4 regions of the Streptomyces flavusporus genome follow, and region 3 is predicted to be linked to each of the others. Evidence: riboswitches for the same ligand, from Rfam matches in the RefSeq annotation. Region 3 holds a riboswitch; each other region holds the start of a gene.

Region 1 (3,475 bases), 2.8 Mb from region 3:
CCCGGCGATGTAGTCCAACGAGTCCTCGGGCGAAAGGGCATGGAACTGAAGGACGTTGAAGGCCTCGGTGTAGGCCTCTACGTCTTCTTTCCGCTCGAGGTAGAGGCTACTCGTCAAGTGGTCGAGAACAACCACATCCAGATCAGAAGTGCTCGGAAATGAGAAGACAACGAAAGGTCCGGTGATGCCGATGTGGGCTCCGGCCGCGAACGGCAACACCTGGAGTCGCACTTGGGGCAGCCGGGCCGCCTCCACCAGCCGCTCCAGCTGCCGGGCCATGACATCCGGTCCGCCGACCTCCCGGCGCAGCACCGTCTCGTCCAGTACGGCGCTCAGCGCCAGGGGTGGCTGCGAACGCAGCACGTCCTGCCGGGCCAGGCGTACCTCCACCAGGGCGTCGAGCCGGTCCTCGTCCAGGCCCTCCACCGCGGCCCGGGTCACCGCACGCGCGTACTCGGGCGTCTGGAGCAGCCCGGGGACGACGGAGGTCTCCAGTGTGCGCATCGCGCTCGCCTGGGACTCCAGGCTGATGAAGTCCCGGTAGGTGGGCGGCAGCACCCCGCGGTAGGCGTGCCACCAGTGGTCCCGGCCGTGGCCGCCGGAGTCCGCCAACGTCATGAGCACTTCGCGGAGTTGGGAGTCCGTCACCCGGTAGGCATCCAGGAGTAACCGCACGTCGGCCGGTTTCACCCCGCTCGCGCCGGTCTCGACCCGGCTCACCTTCGACTGGTGCCAGCCCACGAGCCGGGCCGCCTCGCCGCTCGTGAGGCCGGCGCGGCTGCGCAGTGTGCGCAATTCGGCACCAAGTTTCCGACGGCGCACCGCGGGGCCGTGCTGCATGGGAGACTCCTTACTCCTTCTGAGCCGCCCAAATACGGTCTGCCGTCGCAGAGTTCACCGCTTCGAGCGACAGATATATGCATATCTTGGTGGATCGCCACTGTGACCGGCGCGGTAGTGGCAGTCTGGCGACGAAGCACCAGTCCGGGACCGTACTCGAACCATCCGCTCCGTGTCGGACTGCGGTCCCGTGGGAAAGGGACGACCTCGCCATGGCAGACCATCTGGAAGCATCCGTCACTCTGCCGAGCGATCCAGCCTCGGTCTCCGCGGCTCGCGGCTACGTGGTCAGCACCCTCGCGGAGTGGGGCCTGGCGCCGGACAGTGAGGTGGCCGACACCATCCGGCTCATCGTCTCCGAACTCGCCACCAACGCCGTACAGCACACCTTCGGCCAGTCACCCACCTTCACGGTGGACATCGAACTCGACCGCGACGAACAGCTGCGCATCGGCGTGACCGACAGTCACCCGCGCTTCCCCAAGCGGTTGCCGGCCGCCGTTCAGCAGGACAACGGCCGCGGCATGGTCATCATCCGCTGGCTGACCAACGAGTGCGGGGGGCGGCTGCGGGTGCGTCCCACCCGCGAGGGCGGCAAGACGGTCTCCGTCGAACTGCCGTGGACCGTTCCCGCGCGGCCGGTGCCGGCGGCGGGGCCGCAGGAGCCGTAGGGCGCGTCCACCAGGCAGCGCAGTGCGCCGCCCGTGCCCGGGTGCGTCATGGACGGCGCGGGCGGTCCCGGCCCTGCTCCAGGTGCAGGGCGGGCCGGGGCGCACGGGCGGGGCGGTGGCGATGCGTCAGGGCACCGCCGCCACCGCGCCCCAGGGGTCAGGAGACCCGGCCGTACCAGACGCTCCTCGTCCAGATCTTCTGCAGCCTGACCACGTCCCCGGTCTTCGGAGCGTGCCAGATCTTCCCCTTTCCGGCGTAGATCCCGACGTGGTAGACGCTGGACCCCGAGTGGAAGAACACGAGATCGCCGGCCTTGCGGTTCTTGGCCGAGATGTGGCGGGTCTTGTTGTACTGCTGGGCAGCCGTACGAGGCAGCTTCTTGCCGGCCTTCTTGTACGAGTACAGCGTGAGCCCGGAGCAGTCGAACCTGCGCGGCCCGGTGGCGCCCCACGCGTACGGGGAGCCCTTCTTCGACGCCGCGATCTGCAGCGCCTTGTGCGCCGGCGAGGCGGCAGCGGCCTCGGAGGCGACACCCGGAACCACGACGGAGCCGCCCACCGCGGCCAGGGTGAGGGCCGAGGCCGTACCGGCCCGGGCCATGAGTGACGGGACACGATTGAGCGCTGTCATTGCGCAACCCTTCGTCAGCCGCCTGTGAAGGATGACCTGTCGGATTCGGGCTGGCGAAGTGGCCCGGCCGCGTCATCGCGGCTTCACCCCAAGGGCTGCTCGGAACATGCGCTCCGGCGACCCGTCGTGCCTGGGTCCTCCACTCCTGCCGATCCACTCCTGTCGACCCGTCATCCGGGCGGCGGCAGGACTCGGCGTCCGCCCGGATCGCCCCGCCGCCGCGGCGGGGTCTTGTCGTCGTCACGGATCTTGACTCACGAATGTCCGAAAATCCCAACGGAACCGGGGTTTGTGTTGTTACTCACCACTCACCCGTTCGGGTGGACAGCCTGCTGTTCGAGCGGATGTCAAGGGTGCTGCGAGCCCCCGGACCAGCGCTGGAATGCTCTATTCCGCCCCGGAGGCATGTCTGTTGCGCAAGTGCAGCGGCTCCAAAAAAGTATGCTCGGATACTCCGGGCGGGGGTACGCCTTTTGGTCCGTTTCAACTCCGGCCCGGAGACGGCATCTTGAGGGTTGACGAGCCGGGCCGACTGGGGGTGCGTCAACTGTCGGAGCGCGGTGGAACGATGACCCGCGCCGTGCGGCGTTCGCCGTCCAGGACGCGCAGCGCCCGCGCGAGGGTCGGGGCGTGCAGCTCGGTCTCGCCCCGCTGGTGCATCAGTGCGAGCGCGTCGCGCAGTTCGACGGCCTTGCGCACCAGCGCCTGGGCGGCGCGCAGTCCACGGTAGGTGTCCCCTTCGTGGGCCGGATTGATCCGGCCGAGCAGGTCCACCACGTCCAGGTAACGGTCGATCACCTCGCCCTCGGCGCGGGTCAGTGCGGGCAGCGGCGGAAGTTCCGGTGGCAGCATCCGCGGCTCACTTCGCGCCGGACGCGGTGCGCGAGGCCTTGCGGCTGGGGATGATCCGGTCGATCAGGCCGTACTCCAGCGCCTCCTGGGCGGTGAGGATCTTGTCCCGCTCGATGTCCGCGCCGACCTGCTCCGGAGTCCGCCCCGTGTGCCGTACGAGCATCTCCTCCAGGCGGGCCCGGACGCGGGCCAACTCCTCGGCCTGGATGGCGAGATCGCTGGCCTGTCCCTCGATCGGCTCGGGCAGGCTCGGCTGACGGACCGCCACCCGGGCGCCGGGCAGCGCGTATCGCTTGCCCGGCGTGCCGGCGGCCAGCAGGACCGCGGCGGACGATCCGGCCTGCCCGAGGCAGATCGTCTCCACGTCGCAGCCCACGAACCGCATCGTGTCGTACACGGCCGACATGGCGCTGAACGAGCCGCCGGGGGAGTTGATGTACAGCGAGATGTCCCGGTCCGGGTCCTGGTACTCGAGGTGCAT
Region 2 (3,475 bases), 4.6 Mb from region 3:
CACCGACGAGCGGCGCGGCACCGAGTGGCGTTTCGAGGCCCACGAGACCGTGGACCAGGAGCTGCGGCTGCGCTTTCGCGACGCCGGACTGGCGATCACCCTGCACTACCGGATGCGTGACGACGTCGTGGAGCGTTGGGTGACCCTGCACAACGACGGGCCCGAGGCCGAGCTGCTGCGTGCCGACTCCGCGACCTGGACCCTGCCGGACCGCGACGCATGGCGGCTGTCCCAGCTGCACGGCCGCTGGGCCGCGGAGTCCCGGCTCGTGCGCTTCCCCCTCACCTACGGTGAGAAGGTGATCGGCAGCCGCCGCGGACACACCGGCCACCAGCATCTGCCGTGGGTGGCGCTGGACACCGACGCGACCGAGGAGCGCGGCGAGGTCTACGGCTGCGCCCTCGCCTGGTCGGGCTCGTGGCGGATCGCCGTCGCACAACTGCCGGACGCGCGCGTGCAGATCACCGGCGGAGCCGGCTACGACGACTCCGGCCTGCTGCGGCTGGCGGCGGGGGAGTCCTTCACCACCCCTGTCTTCGCCGGCCTCTGGAGCGACGGCGGCTTCGGCGGTGCCAGCCGCGCCTGGCACGCCTACCAGCGGGCGTACGTCATTCCGGACGCCGAGCGGGACCGGCCGGTGCTGTTCAACTCCTGGGAGGCCACCGAGTTCGACATCAGCGAGGAGCAGCAGCGGGCGCTCGCCCGGCGGGCCGCGGCGATCGGCGTCGAGCTGTTCGTGGTCGACGACGGCTGGTTCGGGACCCGCACCAGCGACCGCGCCGGGCTCGGCGACTGGACACCCAACCCCGACCGCTTCCCGACCGGACTCAAGCCGCTCGCCGACGACGTGCACGCCCTCGGGATGCAGTTCGGGATCTGGGTCGAGCCCGAGATGGTCAATCCCGACAGCGAGCTGTACCGCGCCCACCCGGACTGGGTGCAGTTCCAACCCGGGAGAAAGCGGACAGAACTTCGCAATCAGCTCGTATTGAACCTCGCGCGGGAGAATGTGCAGGACTACCTCTGGGAGCAGCTGCACGGGCTCCTGTCCAGCGCCCCGATCGACTACGTCAAGTGGGACTTCAACCGTTGCTTCACCGATGCCGGCTGGCCCGGTGAGCCATATCCGCAGCGACTGTGGGTCGACCATGTGCGCGCCGTGTACGCCCTGTTGGACCGGCTGCGGGCGGCCCACCCCGGTGTCGCCTTCGAGTCCTGCTCGGGTGGCGGCGGTCGCATCGACCTCGGTGTGATGAGCCGTACCGACCAGGTGTGGGCCTCCGACAACACCGATCCGCTCGATCGGCTCGCCATCCAGGACGGCTTCAGTCAGATCCACCCCGCGCGCATGATGGCCGCCTGGGTCACCGACAGTCCCAACACCCAGCTCAACGGCCGGATCAGCTCGCTGCGCTTCCGCTTCGTCAGTGCCATGGCCGGGGTGCTCGGCGTCGGGGGCGACCTCACCCGGTGGGCCGACGAGGAACTCGCGGAGGCCCGGGACTGGGTGGCGCTCTACAAGGAGATCCGGCCACTCGTGCAGCGCGGGGACCTCCACCGGCTGCGGCCGCCACGGGGTGGGCTGAGCGCCGTCCAGTACGTACGTGGCGACGAGGCCGTCGTACTCGCATGGCTTCAGGCGCAGAGCTACGGGGAACCCGTCCCGGCGCTGCGGCTGCGCGGTCTCGACCCCACCGCGTCGTACGAATGCCGCGAAACGGGCGAAGTGCACCGGGGTGCCGTGCTGCTGCACCACGGACTGCGCACCGGACTGCGGGGTGACCTCGATGCGACGGTTCTCCGACTGCGCCGCATCTGACTCTTCTGTCCGAATTGACCTCTTCATTCCAACTCGGTCGGGAATAAAGGAACCTGGAGCGACGTCACGTGAGCAGCGTCATATCCGTGACCGTGAGTCGCCCGTCATGTCCACGTAATTCAAGCGCTTTTCAAGGGCATTTGCGGAATGTGACGTTTCCGGAATTCACGGAGGGTGACCGTGAATTCGGTGAACTGATCAAGAAGTAGGCGTTCGCGCGGAACCTCTTGCTTGTCCCGTTGCGTCTCGGTCGCTTACGTTCCACACCGATCCGGGCGGACGCCTAATCCTGCCGCCGCCCGGTGCCCGCGCAAACTCACCCGTGTACGGCAGGAGCGGGGGACCCACAGGTACAAATGCCTGTTCCGGTCTCCGGAACGGCTAGGGGTACAGCCGCGTTTCGGCGCGGCCGGGCATCTCCAGCCCGCACCCGACAGCTCACCTCGCAGGCGCCGGAGAGGAATTCGCCATGCCCGCGAAGGGTAAGCACCGCCGTCCGAAGATCCAGCGTTTCACCCGTTCCATCGCCATTGCCGGAACCGGTGGCGCCGCACTCGCCCTCCCGCTGATGGGGGCCACCGGCGCCCATGCCGCCACTGCGCAGTCCGCTCCGGAAAGCGCCGTTCAGTCGGTCGCCGCAGAGAAGGCCGCCACTCAGAAGAAGGCCGCCGAAAAGAAGTCCGCCGCGAAGAACGCCGGTGTGAAGACCTATTCGGTGAAGGTCGGCGACTACCTTGCGAAGATCGCCGAGGAGCAGAACGTCAGCGGTGGCTGGCAGAAGCTCTACCAGGACAACCGTGAGGTCGTCGGCGACAACCCGTCGCTGATCCACCCCGGCCTGAAGCTCACGATCGGCAAGAAGGCCGCGGCGAGCACGGACAAGCCGTCGTCCCCTTCGTCTCCTTCCTCCTCTTCGTCGGAGTCGTCTGAGTCCTCCGAGGCGTCGAAGTCGTCGAAGTCGTCGGAGTCGTCGAACTCGACGGAGTCCTCGGCGAAGTCGTCCGACCAGTCGTCGTCCGCCGAGTCCTCCTCGTCGAACGCGTCGACGGCCGCCCAGACCGCCGCCGGCACCTCCACCGGCTTCTCCGCCCCCGTGGACAGCGCCGCCGTCAGCACCGCCTACAAGGTGGCGGGCAGCATGTGGTCCAGCGGCTACCACACCGGCGTCGACTTCGTCACCCCGACGGGCACCCCGCTCAAGGCCGTGGGCGCCGGCACGGTCGTCTCCGCGGGCTGGGCCGGTGCGTACGGCAACCAGGTCGTCATCAAGCTGGCCGACGGCTACTACGCCCAGTACGCCCACTTGTCCTCGTTGTCCGTCTCCAGCGGCCAGACCGTGACCGCGGGCCAGCAGATCGGCTTCTCGGGTTCGACCGGCAACTCGACCGGCCCGCACCTGCACTTCGAGATTCGCACCACTCCGGACTACGGCTCGGACGTGGACCCGGTCGCGTACCTCCGCTCGCACGGAGTCTCCGTCGGCTGACGCACGCGCCTCGCACACACCGAAGGCCGGACCCCGATCCCCGGGTCCGGCCTTCGGTGTGTGCGGACGCAGGGGTTATTCCGCAATTGACCAATCCTTTGGCAGTGGCTTATCTCACCGACCGTCAACCCCTTCCTACGGTCGCGTAGGTCACATTCGACGCGGAATCA
Region 3 (3,475 bases):
TCGACCAGCTCGGCGTAGTACTCGGTCATCTCGGCGGCCGAGCGCGCCTTGCCCTCGAAGAGGTAGGAGCCGTCCTTGTAGAACTCGGACGCGGCGACGTCGAGCGCGAGGGCGATCTGCTCGCCGGGGGTGTAGCCGGCCTCCTTGATCGCCTCGAGGATGAGGTCGAGGGCCTCGCGGTTGGAGCCGAGGTTCGGGGCGAAGCCGCCCTCGTCGCCGAGGCCGGTGGCCAGGCCCTTGCTCTTCAGGACCTTCTTGAGGGTGTGGTAGACCTCGGTGCCCCAGCGCAGGGCCTCGGAGAAGGACTCCGCGCCGATCGGGGCGATCATGAACTCCTGGATGTCCACGTTGGAGTCGGCGTGCGAGCCGCCGTTCAGGATGTTCATCATCGGCACCGGCAGCAGGTGCGCGTTCGGGCCGCCCAGGTAGCGGAAGAGCGGCAGGTCGCTGGCCTCGGAGGCGGCGTGCGCGACGGCGAGCGAGACGCCGAGGATGGCGTTGGCGCCGAGGGAGCCCTTGTTGTCGGTGGCGTCCAGGTCGAACATCGCCTGGTCGATCAGACGCTGCTCGGTGGCGTCGTAGCCGACCAGCTCAGGGCCGATCTGCTCGATGACGGCCAGGACGGCCTTCTCGACGCCCTTGCCCTGGTAGCGGTTGGGGTCGCCGTCGCGGAGCTCGATGGCCTCGAAGGCGCCCGTGGAGGCGCCGGACGGGACGGCGGCACGACCCGTGCTGCCGTCGTCGAGGCCGACCTCGACCTCGACCGTGGGGTTGCCTCGGGAGTCCAGGATTTCCCGGGCTACGACGACGTCGATGGACGGCACGAGCATCTCCTTCGTGGATGTGACGCGGTTTAGCAGGACCGCAGCGGCTCTGCGAGATGAGCCTAACCGGCTCCGTGGGATCGGCCAGCCGGTCGCCCACCCCGTGGACGAAACCGATCGTAAATTGTTTCCGAACGGAACAAAGACGGTTCCTCAAGAATGAGGGCCCGAGCGAAGAACGAGGGCCCCGAGCGAAGAACGAGGCACGAGCGGTGACACAAAAGCCCCGCCCCGGCGCGTACGGGGGAACACGCACCGGGGCGGGGGCCTGTGGGGACGGGGGACCCTCACGGGGGTCTGCGAAGCCCGGATCACTTCAGGTCAGGCGAAGCTGCCGACCCGGGTGGATCCGGATCACTTCAGGTGCAGCTGCTGACCCGGGTAGATGAGGTCGGCGTCCTCGACGATGCCCTTGTTCAGCTGGAACAGCTTCTCCCAGCCGCCCTTGACGTCGTGCTCCGCGGCGATGGTGCTGAGGGTGTCGCCGGTGACGACCTTGTACTCGCCGTCACCCTTCTCGACCTTCTCACCGGTCGGGGTGGTGACGGTCTTCTGCGCCGGGCGCTCCTGCGAACGGGAGGCCGGCTGCTGCTCGGTCGAGCGGGTGGTGGTCTCGGTGCCGCTCTGCGAGGAGCCCTCCGAGGAGGAGTCGCTCGCGCCACCGCCGGTGTACGTGGCGTTCGACAGGCCCGTGCCGCAGTGCGGCCAGGCACCCTTGCCCTGACCCGCGAGCACCTTCTCGGCGATCTGGATCTGCTGCTCCTTGGTGGCCTGGTCGGCCGTGGCGGCGTACTGCGTGCCGCCGTACGCGGCCCAGGTGGAGGCGGAGAACTGCAGACCGCCGTAGTAGCCGTTGCCGGTGTTGATGGACCAGTTGCCGCCCGACTCGCACTGGGCGACGGCGTCCCACTCGGAGGTGGTGGCGGCGGAGGCGCTGCCGGCCGCCATCAGCGGGGCCGCGACGGCGGCGGCGCCGGTGACGCCGACGACGGCTATGACGCGAGCAGCCTTGGACGGACGACGGTGCTTGCCCTTGCTGGAAAACAGCATGGATGGATCCCCTCACCGACGCCTGCGAGGTGAGCTGTCGGGTTCGGGCCGGTTGAGTTGCCCGGCCACGCCCCTGTGGAGAGGCGTGACTTCACCCCAAGCCGTACCGGCTCAACTGTCCGGTGCGGCGCTTACCTTGGGTCCCCCGCTCCTGCCTACGGCGCTTGACGCGACGACTGTTCCCGAACGGCCGCTGGCAGGATTCGGCGTTGCGGCAGCCGGGGCTCGCGTTGGCGAGCGGTCATGACCGTAGACACGCGATTGGCGGAATTTCAAAGAGAATCAGGGCCTCTGAGACTCATCCCACACTTTCACCAAACAGGACATTAGGCGCGAAGTATGACGTGAACTCCCGCTACTTTTCGCCCGGTTCGCCCCCGACATCCAGCGTCTGACCGGGGATGATGTGGTTGGGGTCGGCGCCGACGATCTCCTTGTTGTCCGCATACAGCACGGACCATCCCCCTTGGACGCCATGGGAGTCGGCGATACCCCAGAGACTGTCCCCCTCGCGCACGGTGTACGACCCGTCGGCGACATCGCGCGCGAAGGCGCTGTCGCGCGAGGCGTGGCGACCCGAGGACTCGGTCGTACGAGCGCCGGCGGCATCCTCGTCGGCGCTGTCGCCGCGATGCTTGCCCGTACCGGTGTCGATCAGACCGGAATCGCCTTCACTCTGCCCCGAGTTGTCCGAGTCCGTTGCCTTTGGGGTGACTGTGGGCGAGCTGTCGGATCCCTGCGAGTTGTCCGAGGTGGAGCCGGCGGGCGTCGGGCTCGCGGAACCGTCCGCCGCATTCGATGACGAGCCAGATGAAGGGGACGGCTCGGTGGATTCAGGCGAAGACTCTGCCGAATCAGATGAATCGGGTGAGCTGGAGGAACCGGACGAGTTGGACAAGCCGAGCGAGTTGCGCAGGCTCTCGGAAGTGTCCGACGAGGTGTCACCGGCCACACCCGTGTCCACGTCGGCCGAATCCTTGTCGGCGTCGAGACCGGCGGTGAGCCCGCAGGTGCCCCATGCGCCCACGCCCTGGTCCGCGAGGAGCCGCTCGGCGACGGCTATCTGCTGCGAACGGCTGGCCTGGTCGGCTCTGGCCGCGTACGTGAGGCCGCCGTACCGCTCCCAGTTCTCCTGGGACAACTGCAGTCCTCCGTAGTACCCGTCGCCCGCGTTGGCGCTCCAGGAGCCGCCGCTCTCACACTCCGCCACCCGGTCCCACGTCGTGCCGCTGGCCGCGCTCGCGCCGGTGGCGCCGAGGAGTGGGATGGCGATGGCGGACCCGGTCACGCCGGCCGCGACAACGAGAGCCGGAGCCTGACGGGGGCGACGGTGACGACCGTTCCCGGAGAGCATGCGGGGACCTTTCGCGAGACAGCAGTGACCGGCGCGGCGGGTGGTGTTCGACGTCGCGCTGCTGGGTGAACGTATCGGCAGTCGATCACTTGTCACAAGTTAATGCCGCACAGATCACGTGAAGATCACAGAGTTGAGGTCGTGTCACGTTTTCGGTGCCGGAGTGGAGGGTTCCAGTCGAATCCGGGGCCGGGGGGCCGGTTTACGAGATGGGAGTGAACTCCACAGGCAGCGTGCGCAGTCCGCG
Region 4 (3,475 bases), 1.9 Mb from region 3:
AGGCGTTCCCGCCTCCGTCATCCAGCGCTCCCGCTGCCGCAGCAGCCGTGTGACGAAGTCCGCCGCCAGGGCCAGCCATGCCGCGCAGGCCGCCACGAGGAGGATCCGGGACAGGACCTCGTAGCCCGTCAGGTGCAGGGCGACCGAGACGATGCCGGTCGCCATGACGGCGGCCCCGGCCGCCGGCGGATGCTGCGCCCACCAGGCGCGGAGGGGGGAGGAGCCGGGCATGCGCCGATGCTAAGGAGCCCCGCGCGCCGCGCGAGCGGGCCACGCGCGCAGGCACGTGGAAAACCACGCGGGCGCGCGGCAACGGGCTCACACCGAGCGTGCGCCGTTTCGGCGGGCGCGCGAGCCTGCAGGCGCCTCTCGTACGCGCCTGCCCGACAGCACCCCCCACGCGCGCGTGCCTGCGTAAACCCGCCACGCGCGCGTGCCCACGGAAGCCTCCCCGGGGCGTGCCATCCGGCCCGCCCCTTGCCTCCGCCCCTCAGGCCGGTCGTACCACGCTGTGGATGGACGACTCCCCGTCGTAGTAGATCGACTCCTCGCGCACGTACGCGCCGGGCTTCGGGGCGTGGATCATCATGCCGTTGCCGATGTAGATGCCGACGTGGGTGACGTCGTCGTAGAAGAAGACCAGGTCGCCGGGCTGGGCGGCCGCGAGGGAGACCGTGGTGCCCGCGTTCACCTGGTCGTAGGTGGTGCGCGGGAGGGAGACGCCGGCGGCCTTCCACGCGCCCTGGGTGAGGCCGGAGCAGTCGTAGGAGTCGGGGCCGGTCGCGCCCCAGACGTACGGCTTGCCGATCTGCGCGCGGGAGAAGGCGAGCGCCTTCTCGGCCTTGGTGGCGTACGAGGAGTCGGGGGCGGAGGTGCCGGAGCCCGTCTCGGTCCCTGTGCCCGTATCCGTGGAGGAGCCGCTTCCGGTCTCCTCCTGCTGCGCGGCGGCCTCCTGGCGCTGCCGCTCCTCCTCTGCCTGCTGCCTGGCGAGCTCCGCGGCCTTGCGCTCGGCCTCCTCCTGCTTCTTCTTCTCGATCGCCGCCAGCCGCGCCTTCTCCTCGGCGGTCAGTTGCGACAGCAGTTCGCGCGCGTCGGCGAGCTTCTTCTGGACGGTGGCCTTGGCCGTCTTCAGATCGCTCTGCGACTCCGTGAGCGTCTCGAGGCTCTCGGTGGCCTCCTGGCGCTTCTCCATCGTCGCGGACTGCTGGGTGAAGTAGTCGTCGACCGCGTCCTTCTGACGGCTGGTCAGCCTGCCCATCAGCTGGGTCTGGTCGAAGTAGTCCTGCGGCGAGTCCGCGAGCAGGAAGGTCGCGGTGTCGGGGGCGGAGGCGCCGGTCCGGTACTGCGCCGCCGCGTACGAGCCCAGCTCCTCGCGTGCCTCGTTGAGCTTCTGGGTGCGCTGGGCGACGTCGTCGAGGAGGGTGTCGACCTGCTTGCGCTGTTTCGCGGTCTTCTCTTTGGCTGCGTTGTACTTCTCGGTCGCCGACTCCGCCTGGCGGTAGAGGTCGTCGACCTTCTTCTCGACTTCTTCGAGGCTCGGCTTGTCGTCGGCCGAGGGGGTGGCATTGGCCGTCTGGGAGAGCAGGGCCACAGACGTGAGGGCAGCCGTGGCAAGCGCGGGGGTCCGTATGCCTGCGACGCGCGCGCCCGTGGGACGCGACTTGCGGTGCGACGCCAAGGGAGGCGACTCCTTCCATGGGCCGCCTACCGGGTTAGCTGTCGGGTTCGGGCGGGTGGTTCGGAAGGGTTGCCCTACGGTCCCCTCCCGGGAAGGGAGTTGGACCGATTCACCCCAGAGTCGGTTGGGTCCCCGGCTCCGGCAGCCACGGGGGCGCACCGGACTCGGCGGAGGCCGTGCGGCCCGGCGACGTTCGCCGGTGGGGGTCGTACGGCCTGCCCGGCACGGTAGCCAACTCGTGTGGTGTGTGTGAAGGTTGGTGGGTGATATGCCCGATACATTTTCGTGACCTCCAGTCAGTGGTCGCGGGTGGTAGTGGGGTGGGCTCGGAGAGTAAGCCGATGTGGGGTGGGTAGGGATGGAAGGTTGTCGGCCGCTGCAGCCGATGTGATTCCGGCCTCACCGCCAAGATCGACGGTATTCCGGCCGGGGATGTTCTCGGGGCGGCCGCGGGTTGTCAGTGGGGCGCCCTAGACTCGGAGAGCGATGAGCAGCCTCTTTGACGACAGCTTCCTGGCGGACCTCCAGGCCCCGCGGGCCCACGAGGAGCACCCGCCGCCGCCCGAGGACGATCACGTTCCGGAGTCGATCCCGGACGATCTGTTCGGCGGGAAGTTCGACGTGCCCCCGGACCGGGACGCGTACTACCGTGACGGCGCCGCGCGTCCGGCCGTGGACACGGCAGCGCTCCTGGAGGGGCTGAACGACAACCAGCGCGCCGCCGTCGTCCACTCCGGCTCCCCCCTGCTCATCGTGGCCGGCGCCGGCTCCGGCAAGACCCGCGTGCTCACCCATCGCATCGCCCACCTCCTCGCCGAGCGGGGCGTGCACCCGGGCCAGATCCTCGCGATCACCTTCACCAACAAGGCCGCCGGCGAGATGAAGGAGCGCGTCGAGCAACTCGTCGGCCCGCGCGCGAACGCGATGTGGGTCATGACCTTCCACAGCGCGTGCGTGCGCATCCTGCGCCGGGAGAGCAAGAAGCTCGGCTTCACGTCGTCGTTCTCGATCTATGACGCCGCCGACAGCAAGCGCCTCATGGCCCTGGTCTGCCGCGACCTGGACCTCGACCCCAAGCGCTACCCGCCCAAGTCCTTCAGCGCCAAGATCAGCAACCTCAAGAACGAGCTGATCGACGAGGAGGACTTCGCCGCCCAGGCCACCGACGGCTTCGAGAAGACCCTCGCCCAGGCCTACGCCCTGTACCAGTCGCGACTGCGCGAGGCGAACGCCCTCGACTTCGACGACCTGATCATGACGACGGTCAATCTGCTCCGCGCCTTCCCGGATGTCGCCGAGCACTACCGCCGCCGCTTCCGCCATGTACTGGTCGACGAGTACCAGGACACCAACCACGCCCAGTACGCCCTCGTACGCGAACTCGTCGGCACCGGCGAGCACGTACCACCCGGCGAGGGCGACCTGCCACCCGCCGAGCTGTGCGTGGTGGGTGACGCCGACCAGTCGATCTACGCCTTCCGCGGGGCGACCATCCGCAACATCCTCCAGTTCGAGGAGGACTACCCGGACGCGACGACGATCCTGCTGGAGCAGAACTACCGCTCCACCCAGACGATCCTCTCCGCCGCCAACGCCGTCATCGAGCGCAACGAGTCCCGCCGCCCGAAGAACCTCTGGACCAACGCGGGCGCGGGCGCGCGCATCACCGGCTATGTCGCCGACACGGAGCACGACGAGGCCCAGTTCGTCGCCGACGAGATAGACCGCCTCACAGACGCGGGCGAGGCGAAGGCCGGGGACGTCGCCGTCTTCTACCGGACGAACGCTCAGTCCCGT

Evidence for each region. Region 3 has a riboswitch for cyclic di-AMP ahead of ACKTSN_RS27885 (transglycosylase family protein). Riboswitches for the same ligand answer to the same signal wherever they lie in the genome.
Region 1: another riboswitch for cyclic di-AMP. It lies ahead of ACKTSN_RS40810 (C40 family peptidase); the one in region 3 lies ahead of ACKTSN_RS27885 (transglycosylase family protein).
Region 2: another riboswitch for cyclic di-AMP. It lies ahead of ACKTSN_RS06550 (M23 family metallopeptidase); the one in region 3 lies ahead of ACKTSN_RS27885 (transglycosylase family protein).
Region 4: another riboswitch for cyclic di-AMP. It lies ahead of ACKTSN_RS18580 (C40 family peptidase); the one in region 3 lies ahead of ACKTSN_RS27885 (transglycosylase family protein).

What each region holds. Positions count from the first base shown of each region.
Region 1 is NZ_CP176503.1:8,672,401-8,675,875, forward strand. It holds gene ACKTSN_RS40800 (helix-turn-helix domain-containing protein) at 1-840, opposite strand, end outside; gene ACKTSN_RS40805 (ATP-binding protein) at 1,053-1,511, shown strand; gene ACKTSN_RS40810 (C40 family peptidase) at 1,669-2,142, opposite strand; cyclic di-AMP (ydaO/yuaA leader) riboswitch at 2,147-2,336, opposite strand; gene ACKTSN_RS40815 (hypothetical protein) at 2,686-2,994, opposite strand; gene ACKTSN_RS40820 (ATP-dependent Clp protease proteolytic subunit) at 3,002-3,475, opposite strand, start outside.
Region 2 is NZ_CP176503.1:1,306,385-1,309,859, reverse strand. It holds gene ACKTSN_RS06555 (alpha-galactosidase) at 1-1,819, shown strand, start outside; cyclic di-AMP (ydaO/yuaA leader) riboswitch at 2,127-2,286, shown strand; gene ACKTSN_RS06550 (M23 family metallopeptidase) at 2,289-3,305, shown strand.
Region 3 is NZ_CP176503.1:5,879,879-5,883,353, reverse strand. It holds gene eno (phosphopyruvate hydratase) at 1-824, opposite strand, end outside; gene ACKTSN_RS27885 (transglycosylase family protein) at 1,179-1,874, opposite strand; cyclic di-AMP (ydaO/yuaA leader) riboswitch at 1,879-2,047, opposite strand; gene ACKTSN_RS27880 (transglycosylase family protein) at 2,230-3,228, opposite strand; gene ACKTSN_RS27875 (cytochrome P450 family protein) at 3,431-3,475, opposite strand, start outside.
Region 4 is NZ_CP176503.1:3,943,668-3,947,142, reverse strand. It holds gene ACKTSN_RS18585 (tellurite resistance/C4-dicarboxylate transporter family protein) at 1-231, opposite strand, end outside; gene ACKTSN_RS18580 (C40 family peptidase) at 491-1,678, opposite strand; cyclic di-AMP (ydaO/yuaA leader) riboswitch at 1,687-1,858, opposite strand; gene pcrA (DNA helicase PcrA) at 2,165-3,475, shown strand, end outside.